Regions from separate parts of the Cronobacter sp. 153480017-3 genome, predicted to be linked through region 1. Evidence: predicted binding sites of a transcription regulator. Region 1 holds the regulator's gene; each other region holds the start of a gene.
The links. The regulator CRP, encoded in region 1, controls carbon source genes, mostly activating them, when cyclic AMP is high. The targets are predictions, from matches to a motif close to ATGTGANNNNNNTCACAT.
Positions count from the first base shown of each region.

Region 2: a site for CRP is predicted at 2,430-2,447, ahead of deoC (deoxyribose-phosphate aldolase). Genes of this name have one in related genera too.
Region 3: a site for CRP is predicted at 2,368-2,385, ahead of epd (erythrose-4-phosphate dehydrogenase). Genes of this name have one in related genera too.

Region 1 covers NZ_JBSEYN010000004.1:46,818-51,101, reverse strand. The annotation lists gene argD (bifunctional acetylornithine/succinyldiaminopimelate transaminase) at 1-150, shown strand, start outside; gene ACUW6V_RS11035 (YccS/YhfK family putative transporter) at 151-2,235, opposite strand; gene crp (cAMP-activated global transcriptional regulator CRP) at 2,298-2,930, opposite strand; gene ACUW6V_RS11025 (OsmC family protein) at 3,241-3,648, shown strand; gene ACUW6V_RS11020 (phosphoribulokinase) at 3,693-4,284, opposite strand, start outside.
Region 2 covers NZ_JBSEYN010000005.1:70,767-75,050, forward strand. The annotation lists gene ACUW6V_RS12835 (patatin-like phospholipase family protein) at 1-147, shown strand, start outside; gene ACUW6V_RS12840 (metal-dependent hydrolase) at 144-929, shown strand; gene ACUW6V_RS12845 (NupC/NupG family nucleoside CNT transporter) at 1,053-2,330, shown strand; gene deoC (deoxyribose-phosphate aldolase) at 2,668-3,447, shown strand; gene deoA (thymidine phosphorylase) at 3,551-4,284, shown strand, end outside.
Region 3 covers NZ_JBSEYN010000003.1:256,465-260,748, forward strand. The annotation lists gene pgk (phosphoglycerate kinase) at 1-1,079, opposite strand, end outside; gene epd (erythrose-4-phosphate dehydrogenase) at 1,156-2,175, opposite strand; gene ACUW6V_RS09060 (ADP-ribosylglycohydrolase family protein) at 2,529-3,665, shown strand; gene tkt (transketolase) at 3,722-4,284, opposite strand, start outside.

The DNA.
Region 1 (4,284 bases):
CTCTACGCCGCGGCGGCGGAAGGGGTGATGGTGCTGAACGCCGGGCCGGACGTGCTGCGTCTTGCGCCGTCGTTGCTGGTGGAGCGCGCGGATATCGACGAAGGCATGGCCCGCTTTGCGCGCGCCGTCGCGCGCGTGGTCAACGGCTAATCATGGTGACTGGCTCAGGCGTCGTCTGAGCCAGATCCCGTGATGCGGGCGCTGACGCCACGCCACGGAAGAGATGGTATGCATGGTGCGCAGGTGATCGAGAATGCGCAGCAGATGATGTTCCATCACGCCCGGTGCCCCTTCCGGTAAGACGTCTTCGCCCTCCAGTACCGCCTCGTTTTGCGTATCGCCCGGCGCGTCATGCTCAAGCCGCTGCTGGCAGCGCTGTAGCGCAATCTCACACGCCTGTAAGTAGCGCGCTGCGGTTTCTGGCGGCAGCGCGGTTTGCTCGCGCGCCATCGTCGTTATCGCGTTGATGTGCTCGACAATAAACTGGCTGTGCGTCACCCACAGGCGCATATCCTCCAGATAACGGCTGTTAAAGCCGGGCTCCTGCATAGCCTGATTGAGCGAGTTATAGAGCGCGTTATGCGCCTGGTTGACCTGCATACGCTGCCAGGCGAGCGGGCCGGGTTGCGGGTCGCCGCTCAGGATCAGGCGCAGCGCCTCCTGGTCTGCCTCCAGCGCGTCATGCGCGTTCTGGCGCAGCAGGCCGCTTTGCCACTGGGGCCAGAGCCAGACCATGCCGCCGAACGCGATAAGACAGCCGGACAGGGTGTCTATCAGGCGCGCCACGATGTACTGCTCGCCGTTGAGCGTCAGGATTTGCAGCGAATAGACCGCCGTGACGGTAAAGCCAATCATCGCCCAGCCGTAGTGTCGCCGGATTATCAGATAACTGATTAACGTCACTAGCAGCATGCCGAGCAGGGTATAGCCCTGCGGCACTTTCAGGTGCAGCGTGATGCCCGCGATAATCAGCCCCGCCAGCGTGCCGCCCGCCCGGTGCAGGATACGCACGCGCGTCGCGCCATAGCCGTTTTGGGTGACGAACAGCACCGTCATCAGGATCCAGTACGGCTTCGGCAACTGGAAGGCGCTCCCTAACAACCCCGCCGCCGCCAGCATCACGCCCAGACGCGCGGCGGTGCGCAGCGCGGCGGATTTCAGCGACAAATAGCTTTTCAGCGCCCGCAGCAGCGGCAGGCGGCGCTTACCGCTGTCCATCAGGTCACGGGCGTAGAGCGGGCGCTGGGTGCGCAGCACGCGTGCGATGCGGCTGAAATGGTATTCGCAGAACTGGCCAACCGGGTTATCCGGGTGCTGGCGGGCGATTTTCGCCAGCGCCTCGACCTGCTTATCCATCGAGAAGCGGTGCGAATAGCGGTGGTAGAGAATGTCGTCAGAGAGCGTGCGCAGCCGCGTGGCGACGGTCTGCGCCGTCCAGCGCAACACCGCTTCGGCGTGGCTGCGCTCCACCAGTTTTTGCACTTCGCCGGGCTGATGCAGCGACACCGAGATGTGCTCCTGGAGATCCAGCGCCACCTGAAACGTGCGCAGCAGGCGCTTGTAACCGTTCTGCTTAGTGGCGGAAAGCATCTGCAACTGCTGATAGCACTGGCTTATTTGATCCACCACTTTTTGCTGATGCACCAGCAGCGGCGGCAGCGCCTGTTCCGGCTCGGTGTGGCGCGTCAGCAGGCTGTATTTGGCTTCGCAGTAGTCGGCGAGGCTTTTATAAATCAGGCTTAACGATTCACGCAGCGGCTGCTCGCGCCACAGCCAGAACCAGAAACCGTTAAACGCGCCATACCAGAGCGTGCCGAGCACATAGAGCAGCATAGGCTGCCAGATGGGCATATTGCCGGCGAGGCTTAACGTAAAGATGGCCGCGATGAGCGAGGCGGGCAACAGACGCGCATGCAGCGGGCTGATTTCCGCCGTCACGCCAAGCAGCAGCGCCAGCATCAGCAGAATGAGCGGCAGCGGCACAGACTGCAGCAGCAACAGCTGCACCGCCAGACTGCTCAGCGCAAACAGCGATGCGCCGATGATCAAGCGTTTAAAAAAGCGTTTGTGCGGGGTATCGAGACCGGCAATGTTGCAGCAGGCGGGAACGAGCGAGAACAGCAACCCTTGTTGAAGATGGCCCAGCATCAACCCGACCGCCACCGGCAGGCTTAAGATGAGCGTTTGCCGTAAAGCGTAATTAATTTCAGGGTGATAGATAAGACGACGCCACATAGGGGAGAAGTATAGATACAAAAACGGCGTGTTACCGAAGCGACACGCCGTTTTTTGCTTTTTTAGCGGGTTCCGTAAACCACGATGGTTTTGCCGTGGGCGGATATCAAGTTTTGATCTTCGAGCATTTTCAGAATGCGGCCAACGGTTTCGCGGGAGCAGCCGACGATCTGGCCGATTTCCTGACGCGTGATTTTGATCTGCATCCCGTCCGGATGGGTCATCGCGTCCGGCTGTTTCGCCAGATTCAGCAGGGTCTGCGCGATGCGGCCAGTCACGTCGAGGAAGGCGAGGTTGCCCACTTTCTCAGAGGTAACTTGCAGGCGGCGAGCCATCTGCGAGGAGAGACGCATCAGAATATCCGGGTTAACCTGGATCAGCTGACGGAATTTTTTGTAGGAGATTTCAGCCACTTCACAGGCAGTTTTAGCGCGAACCCAGGCGCTGCGTTCCTGACCTTCCTCGAACAAACCCAGTTCGCCGATGAAGTCACCCTGATTCAGGTACGAGAGGATCATCTCCTTGCCCTCTTCATCTTTGATCAGCACTGCCACTGAGCCTTTAACGATGTAATACAGCGTCTCCGCTTTTTCACCCTGGTGAATCAGCGTGCTCTTAGATGGATACTTATGAATGTGGCAATGTGACAAGAACCATTCAAGAGTCGGGTCTGTTTGCGGTTTGCCAAGCACCATGCGCGGTTATCCTCTGTTTTAAACTGGCTCCAAAGACAGGGCGCGTAACCCCTGTCTGGCTTTGCATTCATCATCTTCCCGAGTCCTGGGAAGTTGGCTGTCCGTGGACGTCGCAGCCGATAAATTATCTTCTCCTCTGCATACATGCGTAACATCAATGTATCGCCGCTGCATCCAGACTGTTTTAGCATAGCTTTTCTCAGGTGTCTCCTGTTGTCTCGTTTCAGCTTGACGCAGGTCGCCCTTCCATTGCCTCTGACGTCGCGCGCGCGTAATCTGTCAGAAAAATGAATAGCCTGGAGTGATTAACATGCATGCACGAGTGAAATGGGTGGAAGGGTTAACCTTCCTGGGCGAGTCCGCCTCCGGGCATCAGATCCTGATGGACGGCAACTCTGGCGACAAAGCGCCGAGCCCGATGGAAATGGTTTTGATGGCCGCAGGTGGCTGCAGCGCGATTGATGTTGTCTCTATTCTGCAAAAAGGTCGTCACGACGTGACCGACTGCGAAGTGAAGCTGACGTCAGAGCGTCGCGAAGAAGCGCCGCGTCTGTTTACGCATATCAATCTGCATTTTGTGGTGACGGGCAAAGCCCTGAAAGACGCGGCAGTGTCGCGCGCGGTGGATCTGTCGGCAGAGAAGTATTGCTCAGTGGCGCTGATGCTCGGCAAAGGGGTCAATATCACCCATTCGTATGAAGTGATTGAAGCGTCATGAGATGACGGACGGCCCGGCAGGCGCAGCGCCACCGGGCATCGCCGTCACGCTATCTGTTTTCCTTCCATCAGCCGCTGCACCAGCGGCAGCATAATAAGCTCCATCGCGAGCCCCATCTTCCCGCCCGGCACCACCAGCGTATTGATATGTGAGATAAACGAGCCCTGCAGCATCGCCAAAAGCCACGGATAATCGATGTTATCCAGATTGCGGAAGTGAATGACCACGAAGCTTTCATCAAGCGACGGAATGCCTTTCGCGGCGAACGGATTGGAGGTGTCCACCGTCGGCACGCGCTGGAAGTTAATATGGGTGCGTGAGAACTGCGGCGTGATGTAGTTAATGTAATCTTCCATCGAGCGCACCACGGAATCCATCACCGCCTCGCGCGAGTGGCCGCGCTCGCTGGTATCGCGGATGAGCTTCTGTATCCACTCCAGGTTGACGATAGGCACCACGCCCACCAGCAGATCGACATGCTTCGCCACGTCATGCTGCGGCGTCACCACGCCACCGTGCAGCCCTTCGTAAAACAGCACGTCCGTCGGCTCCGGCAGCGGCTGCCACGGCGTAAACGTGCCGGGCACCTGATTCCACGGCACCGCTTCGTCATAGGTGTGCAGATATTTACGCGAC
Region 2 (4,284 bases), on a different contig from region 1:
GCGGCGGCTGAGGTGCTGGCGCCTGTCGTACCGGAAACCACCATCGTGGTGCCGCCGGCGACCGTCGCTAACGACGCGCTGGACGCGCCGCTGGTCAAAACCGAGCAGGCGAACGACGCGACGTTCAGCGATGAGGATCTGGCATGACGCGGCGCTTTATCGACACCCACTGCCATTTCGATTTCCCGCCGTTTACCGGTACCGAGGCTGAAAGCCTGGCGCAGGCGGCGTCGGCAGGCGTTGAGCACATCATTGTGCCTGCGGTGGAAGCTGCGCGCTTCGCGACGGTACTGGAGCTTGCCGCGCGCTATCCGGCGCTGTGGGCGGCCATCGGTTTGCATCCGATTGTCATCGGCAACCATAACGACGCGAGCCTCGCGCTGCTGGAGCATCATCTGCAACAGCAGGCGGACAAACTGGTGGCGATAGGCGAGATCGGGCTCGATCTCTATATGGAAAACCCGCTGTTTGAGCGCCAGGAAGCGATACTCGACGCCCAGTTGCGGCTCGCGAAACGCTATGATCTGCCGGTGATCCTGCACTCGCGCCGCACGCACGATAAGCTCGCGATGCATCTTAAGCGCCACGCGCTGCCCTGTACCGGCGTGGTGCACGGCTTCGCGGGCAGCCTGCAACAGGCGCAACGCTTTGTGGATCTCGGCTACCGCATCGGCGTCGGCGGTACGATTACCTACCCGCGCGCGCAAAAGACGCGCGACGTCATCGCGAAGCTGCCGCTGTCTGCGCTGCTGCTGGAAACTGACGCGCCCGATATGCCGCTGAACGGCTGGCAGGGGCAACCAAACCGGCCCGAGCGCGTTAACGGCGTGTTTGACGTTCTCTGCGAACTGCGCCCCGAGCCGCCGGACGTTATCGCTCATACCCTCTTTGAAAACACCCGCGCGCTGTTTCCGCGCCTCAAAATGTGACCCACTGTCCACGCTTGTTTAAAAAAGCGTAAAGCGTCTGGATTTCAACAGATTCCCTGTCGTTAAATCGCGCCGCCTGCCTGCGCGGGACAACATAATTCACTCATATCTCAGGGATACTGTATGCAAATATTGATGGGCCTGGTGGGAATGCTGGCGCTGCTTCTCATCGCGGTCGCACTCTCCAGTAACAGAAAGGCGATTAATCTTCGCACCGTCGTGGGTGCATGGCTGATTCAGGTTGCTATCGGCGCGCTGGTGCTCTACGTGCCCGCCGGGCGCAAAGTGCTGCTGGCGATGTCTGAAGGCGTGGCGAATGTCATCGCTTACGGCAATGACGGCATCTCGTTCCTTTTTGGCGGGCTGGTGTCCGACAAAATGTTTGAGGTGTTCGGCGGCGGCGGGTTTATCTTCGCGCTGCGCGTTCTGCCGGTTATCGTCTTTTTCTCCTCGCTTATCGCGGTGCTCTATTATCTCGGCATCATGCAACTGGTGATCCGCCTGCTGGGCGGCGCGTTGCGTAAAGTGCTGAAAACCTCCCGTACCGAATCGCTCTCGGCGACCGCCAATATTTTTGTCGGCCAGACCGAAGCGCCGCTCGTGGTGCGCCCGTATATCGCCACGATGACCCGCTCTGAACTCTTTGCCGTGATGTGCGGCGGCCTGGCGTCGGTGGCAGGCTCAGTACTGGCGGGCTATGCCCAGATGGGCGTACCGCTGGAATACCTGATTGCCGCATCCTTTATGGCAGCCCCTGGCGGTCTGCTGTTCGCCAAAATCATTATTCCGGAGACGGAAACCCCGCACGACGCGCCGCAGCTCGATACCACGCAGCGCGATCCCGACAGTCCGTCGAACGTGCTGGACGCCGCCGCCTCCGGTGCGTCCGCCGGGATGCAGCTGGCGCTTAACGTCGGCGCGATGCTGCTGGCGTTTGTGGCGCTTATCGCCCTGCTGAACGGCATGCTCTCGGGTATCGGCGGCTGGTTTAATCACCCGGAATTGTCGCTGCAGCTGATCCTCGGCTGGCTGTTCTCGCCGGTGGCGTGGCTGATTGGCGTGCCGTGGGATGAGGCGATGGTCGCGGGCTCGTTTATCGGCCAGAAGCTCATCATTAACGAATTCGTGGCATATATGAATTTCGGCGAATACCTGAAAGAGGACGCGTTAGTCGCGGCGGCGGGCTTGCAGGTGCTCTCTGATCACACCAAAGCGATTATCTCTTTCGCGCTGTGCGGATTTGCTAACCTTTCCTCTATCGCCATCCTGATTGGCGGGCTGGGCAGCATGGCACCCAACCGCCGCCACGAAGTCGCGCAGCTCGGGCTTAAGGCCGTAGCGGCCGGTACGCTCTCTAACCTGATGAGCGCGACGATTGCCGGACTGTTTCTCGCGCTGTAGCAGGATGTGAGAATGTTATTATTTTCACATTTTCGGTGATATTCAGGCTGGCGTCGCGCCAGCCTTTTTTATTTCCGGCGCACGATTCCGACTGTCATAATGTTGTGTTAATCACATATAATGGCGCAAAGTATGCAATGATGACTTTGCAATTTGTGAAACAAGGCACAAAAACATCCTGCCTGTCGGTGTTAGAATTTTAACATTGATGGCAATGATGTGCGGTGAGACGGATCTCAGCGTGACGGCGGATGACGCCGCTCTTCTTCACGGAACCACGACCGCTCCAACGTGTTGAGTTTCTCACCCGAGATGCATTTTTTAGTTGGAGAAAGTTATGACCGATTTAACCAAAAGCAGCCTGCGTGCGCTGCAACTGATGGACCTCACCACCCTGAATGACGACGACACCAATGAAAAAGTGATCGCCTTATGTCATCAGGCCAAAACCCCGGTGGGCAACACCGCCGCGGTCTGTATTTACCCGCGCTTTATCCCGATCGCCCGTAAGACGCTGAACGAGCAGGGGACGCCGGATATCCGTATCGCCACCGTCACCAACTTCCCGCATGGCAACGACGATATAGATATCGCGCTGGCGGAAACCCGTGCGGCGATCGCCTATGGCGCAGACGAAGTGGACGTGGTTTTCCCGTATCGCGCGCTGATGGCGGGCAACGAGCAGGTGGGCTTTGATCTGGTGAAAGCCTGTAAAGACGCCTGCGCGGCGGCGAATGTACTGCTGAAAGTGATTATCGAAACCGGCGAGCTGAAAGAAGAAGCCCTGATCCGCAAGGCGTCTGAAATCTCCATCAAAGCGGGTGCCGATTTCATCAAAACCTCAACCGGTAAAGTGCCGGTGAACGCGACGCCGGAAAGCGCCCGCATCATGCTGGAAGTGATCCGCGATATGGGCGTGGCGAAAACCGTAGGCTTTAAACCGGCTGGCGGCGTGCGCACGGCGGAAGATGCGGCCAAATATCTGGCGGTCGCTGATGAGCTGCTGGGTGCCGACTGGGCCGATGCCCGTCACTACCGCTTTGGCGCGTCCAGCCTGCTGGCGAGCCTGCTTCAGGCGCTCGGCCACGGCGACGGCAAAAGCGCCAGCAGCTACTAAGTCACGTTGTGCCTGATGGCGCTTCGCCCATCAGGCCGACTGAATCACCGGGCGGGAGCTTCGCGTGACCCGCCATCGTTCTTCCTTATTCACGGGGGGTACCGTGTTCCTCGCTCAAGAAATTATTCGTAAAAAGCGCGACGGCCATGCGCTCAGCGACGAAGAGATCCGCTTTTTTATTAACGGCATTCGCGATAACACTGTGTCCGAAGGCCAGATCGCCGCGCTGGCGATGACGATTTTCTTTCACGACATGACCATGCCGGAGCGAGTCTCGCTGACGATGGCGATGCGCGATTCCGGCACCGTGCTGGACTGGAAAAGCCTGAACCTCAACGGCCCGGTCGTGGATAAACACTCCACCGGCGGCGTGGGCGACGTGACCTCGCTGATGCTGGGTCCGATGGTGGCGGCGTGCGGCGGTTACATTCCGATGATTTCCGGGCGCGGGCTGGGCCACACCGGCGGCACCCTCGATAAACTGGAAGCGATCCCGGGGTTTGATATTTTCCCGGATGACAATCGCTTTCGCGACATTATTAAAAACGTCGGCGTGGCGATAATTGGCCAGACCAACTCGCTGGCACCGGCGGATAAACGCTTCTATGCCACGCGTGATATCACCGCGACCGTCGATTCTATTCCGCTGATCACTGCCTCGATCCTCGCGAAAAAACTCGCCGAAGGGCTGGACGCGCTGGTGATGGACGTGAAAGTGGGCAGCGGGGCGTTCATGCCGACTTATGCGCTCTCTGAAGAGCTGGCGCAGGCGATCGTTGGCGTGGCGAACGGTGCGGGTGTGCGCACGACCGCGCTGCTGACCGATATGAACGAAGT
Region 3 (4,284 bases), on a different contig from region 1:
GAGATGTAGGAGATTTTGTCGGCGATGCCGAACATGTCGATAGCCGCCAGGGTGTCGCCGCCGCCGGCGATGGAGAATGCGTCGCTTTCAGCGATAGCGCGAGCCACAATTTCGGTGCCTTTACGGAAGTTCGGGAACTCGAACACGCCCACCGGACCGTTCCACAGAATAGTTTTGGCGTTTTTCAGGATTTCAGCCAGTTTCTCAGCGGAAACGTCGCCCATATCCAGGATCTGCTCTTCATCTTTGATTTCAGTAACAGATTTCAGGGTAGCCGGTGCGGTTTCAGAGAACTCGGTCGCTACGCGAACGTCTGTCGGAACCGGAATGTCGCAGGTGCCCAGCAGGCGTTTCGCTTCGTCAACCAGATCCGCTTCGTACAGGGATTTACCAACGTTGTGGCCCTGAGCTGCCACGAAGGTGTTGGCGATGCCGCCGCCCACGATCAGCTGGTCAGCGATTTTAGACAGGGAGTCCAGTACGGTCAGTTTGGTAGAAACTTTAGAACCACCCACGATAGCAACCATCGGGCGAGCCGGCTCTTTCAGCGCTTTACCCAGCGCGTCCAGTTCTTCTGCCAGCAGCGGGCCTGCGCACGCGACGTCAGCGAATTTCGCAACACCATGGGTGGAAGCCTGCGCGCGGTGCGCGGTACCAAACGCATCCATTACGAATACGTCACACAGGGACGCGTATTTTTTCGCGAGCGTCTCGTCGTCTTTCTTCTCGCCTTTGTTAAAGCGAACGTTTTCTAAAACGACCAGCTCGCCTTCAGCCACTTCAACACCGTCGAGGTAGTCTTTCGCCAGGCGAACCGGGGAGTTCAGTTTGTCTTTCAGGTAGTTAACTACCGGCAGCAGAGAGAATTCTTCGTTGTATTCGCCTTCGGTCGGGCGGCCCAGGTGGGACGTCACCATCACTTTAGCGCCCTGTTTCAGAGCCAGTTCGATGGTCGGCAGGGAGGCGCGGATACGCGCGTCAGAGGTAACTTTGCCCTCTTTTACCGGAACGTTGAGATCGGCGCGGATCAGAACGCGTTTACCTGCCAGATCCAGATCGGTCATCTTAATTACAGACATGGTGAATCCTCTCGTTGATTCTTAAAGTTTTGCAGACACCATACGCACAAGCCACAGGGCCGTAACGCATGAAATCTTACCTGAAACCAATAGCTGCCATCGCTAACGTGGTGTCGAGCATCCGGTTAGCGAAGCCCCATTCGTTATCGCACCAGACCAGTGTTTTAATCAGGTGCGCTCCACTCACCCGTGTCTGGGTGCCGTCCACAATGGCGCTGTGCGGATCGTGGTTAAAATCTGTTGAGACCAACGGTAATTCCGTATAGTCAACTATACCATGAAATGCACCCTGTGCCGCTTTTTGCAGCAACAGGTTGACTTCATGGGCTTTTACCGGTTTTTGCACCGTCACGCTTAAATCAATGGCCGTCACGTTAATGGTAGGCACGCGCACCGCAATTGCCTCAAAGCGGTCATGAAATTTAGGAAAAATACGTGTTATACCGGCGGCAAGCCTGGTATCGACCGGAATGATAGACTGGCTGGCCGCGCGAGTGCGGCGCAGATCCGGATGATAAGCGTCGATAACCTGTTGATCGTGCATGGCGGAATGGATGGTCGTCACGGTGCCGGATTCAATACCGAACGCGTCGTCCATCAGCTTGATAATCGGAATAATGCAGTTGGTGGTGCAGGAGGCGTTAGAAACAATGCGATGCTCAGCGCGCAGTTCCTCTTCATTAACGCCATAAACGACGGTGGCATCGAGATCGTTGCCGCCCGGGTGTGAGAACAGCACTTTGCGCGCGCCCGCTTCGAGATGGGCAATGCCATCGGCGCGGCTGCCGTAAACGCCGGTACAATCGAGCACCACGTCCACATCCAGCGCTTTCCAGGGCAGCGCGTTGATGTCGCGCTCATGCAGCAGACGAATGACATCGTTACCAATCCAGAGCTGCTCGCCTTCCTGACGGACATCCCACGCGAAGCGGCCGTGGCTGGTGTCATATTTCAGCAAATGCGCCATGCCCGCAGCGTCGGCCAGCTCATTAATGGCGACCACACTGATTTCCGCGCGACGGCCGGACTCATACAACGCACGAACTACGTTGCGCCCGATGCGACCGAAGCCATTAATCGCTACGCGTAAGGTCATATCTCTCCTGCCAGAATCCCGGATGTGAAGGAGCTGACAGAGTAATGCAGCCACCTTTGAAGGGGAATCCTCGCCCGTCACAAACTACAACCGTTTGATGGATTGTCGAACAATCAGTCGACTGAAACGCTTCAGCAAGAATAAGCGAAACGTGGAATAAAAGGAATGATAACGCAGCGAAATGACACTAACTTCTGACCTGCATCACATTTTTTCTGGAATAAATTCCACCATTACACCTGCCGGGGTGAATGACGGACAGAAATAAACCATAACGGCAGTCAATATCGACGTTACGCGCCCGCCGCCGCATCCTACAATGGTCACAGCTCCACATTAACAAAGGGATGGTGATGGCGTATCCAGAAGAGTACAAAAACGCAGGAAGTCTCGCCGCCCTGCGCGCGCGCTTTCGCGGCTGCTTGCTTGGCGGCGCCGTGGGCGATGCGCTCGGCGGCCCGGTGGAATTTTTACGGCTTGCGGAAATCACCGCGCGCTTCGGGGCGCAGGGCGTCACGGATTATGAATATGCATGGGGCGGCATCGGGAAAATCACGGACGACACGCAGATGACGTTCTTTACCGCTGAAGGGTTGCTGCGGGCCTGGATGCGTGCGGCGATGCGCGGCATCGGCCCGTCGTTCACCGGTGTGACCGCTCACGCGTATTTACGCTGGCTGCTGACGCAGGGCGAGCGCAACCGCCACAATCTACTGGATAAAACGCAGATGTCCGGCTGGCTTGCCGGGCATAACGCGCTTTTCCATGCCCGCGCGCCGGGCAATACGTGCCTCAGCGCACTGCGCGAAATGCGCGCCTTCGGCGAACCGGCCCGTAACGACAGCAAGGGCTGCGGCGGCGTTATGCGCGTGGCGCCGGTGGGGCTTTTTTACGTGCGTTACCCGGGCAGCGATTTACTGAAAGCGGCGTTTGACACCGGCTGCCAGCTCGCCGCGCTCACGCACGGTCATCCGACCGGCTATCTCACCGGCGGTGTGCTGGCGGCACTGATTTTGCAGCTCGTTCAGGGAGAATTCCTTGACGCTGCGCTGACGCGCTCGCTGGATTTACTGAAAACCACGCCGCAGCATGAAGAAACATGGCGCGCACTGGAGCATGCGCGTTCACTCGCCGCCGCGCCGCTAACCCCGCCGGAGGCTATCAAAACACTGGGTGAGGGATGGGTGGCCGAAGAGGCGCTCGCCATCGCGCTGTTTTGCGCGCTGCGCGCCCACTCGTTTGAAGAGGGCGTACTGATGGCGGTAAACCACGACGGCGATTCTGACTCCACCGGCGCGATAGCCGGAAACTTACTCGGCGCAATGTATGGCATCACGGCCCTGCCGGAAACATGGCTGGCGCGGCTTGAGCTTAACGCGGTGATTCAGGAAATGGCGGATGATTTGCTGGACTACCGCGACTGGTCGGTCTCTGACTACGATAACGCACCGTTTGCCATCGCGTTGCGGGAAAAATATCCGGGCGACTGAGCCCAAAAAAACGGGAGGCGCTGGCCTCCCGTTCGTTTTTATAACGCTATGCGCGATTACAGCAGCGCTTTCGCTTTGCTTACCACGTTATCCACGGTAAAGCCGAACTCTTCAAACAGCTGCTCAGCCGGTGCGGATTCACCGAAGGTCGTCATACCGACGATAGCGCCGTTCAGGCCAACGTATTTGAACCAGTAGTCGGCGATGCCCGCTTCGATAGCCACGCGCGCGCTGACCGCTTTCGGCAGCACGGCTTCGCGGTAAGCGGCATCCTGCTTGTCGAAAACATCGGTAGACGGCATGGAAACCACGCGCGCTTTCACGCCTTCTGCAGCCAGTTTATCGGCAGCGGCAACCGCCAGTTCAACTTCAGAGCCGGTGGCGATGAAGATGATTTGCGGCTGGCCGTCGCAGTCTTTCAGGATGTAGGCACCGCGGGCGATATCCGCCAGCTGCTGCTCGCTACGTTCCTGCTGCGCCAGGTTCTGACGGGAGAAGATCAGCGCCGTCGGGCCATCGTGACGCTCAACCGCGTATTTCCACGCTACCGCAGATTCCACCTGGTCGCACGGACGCCATGTGCTCATGTTCGGGGTCACACGCAGCGCCGCCAGCTGTT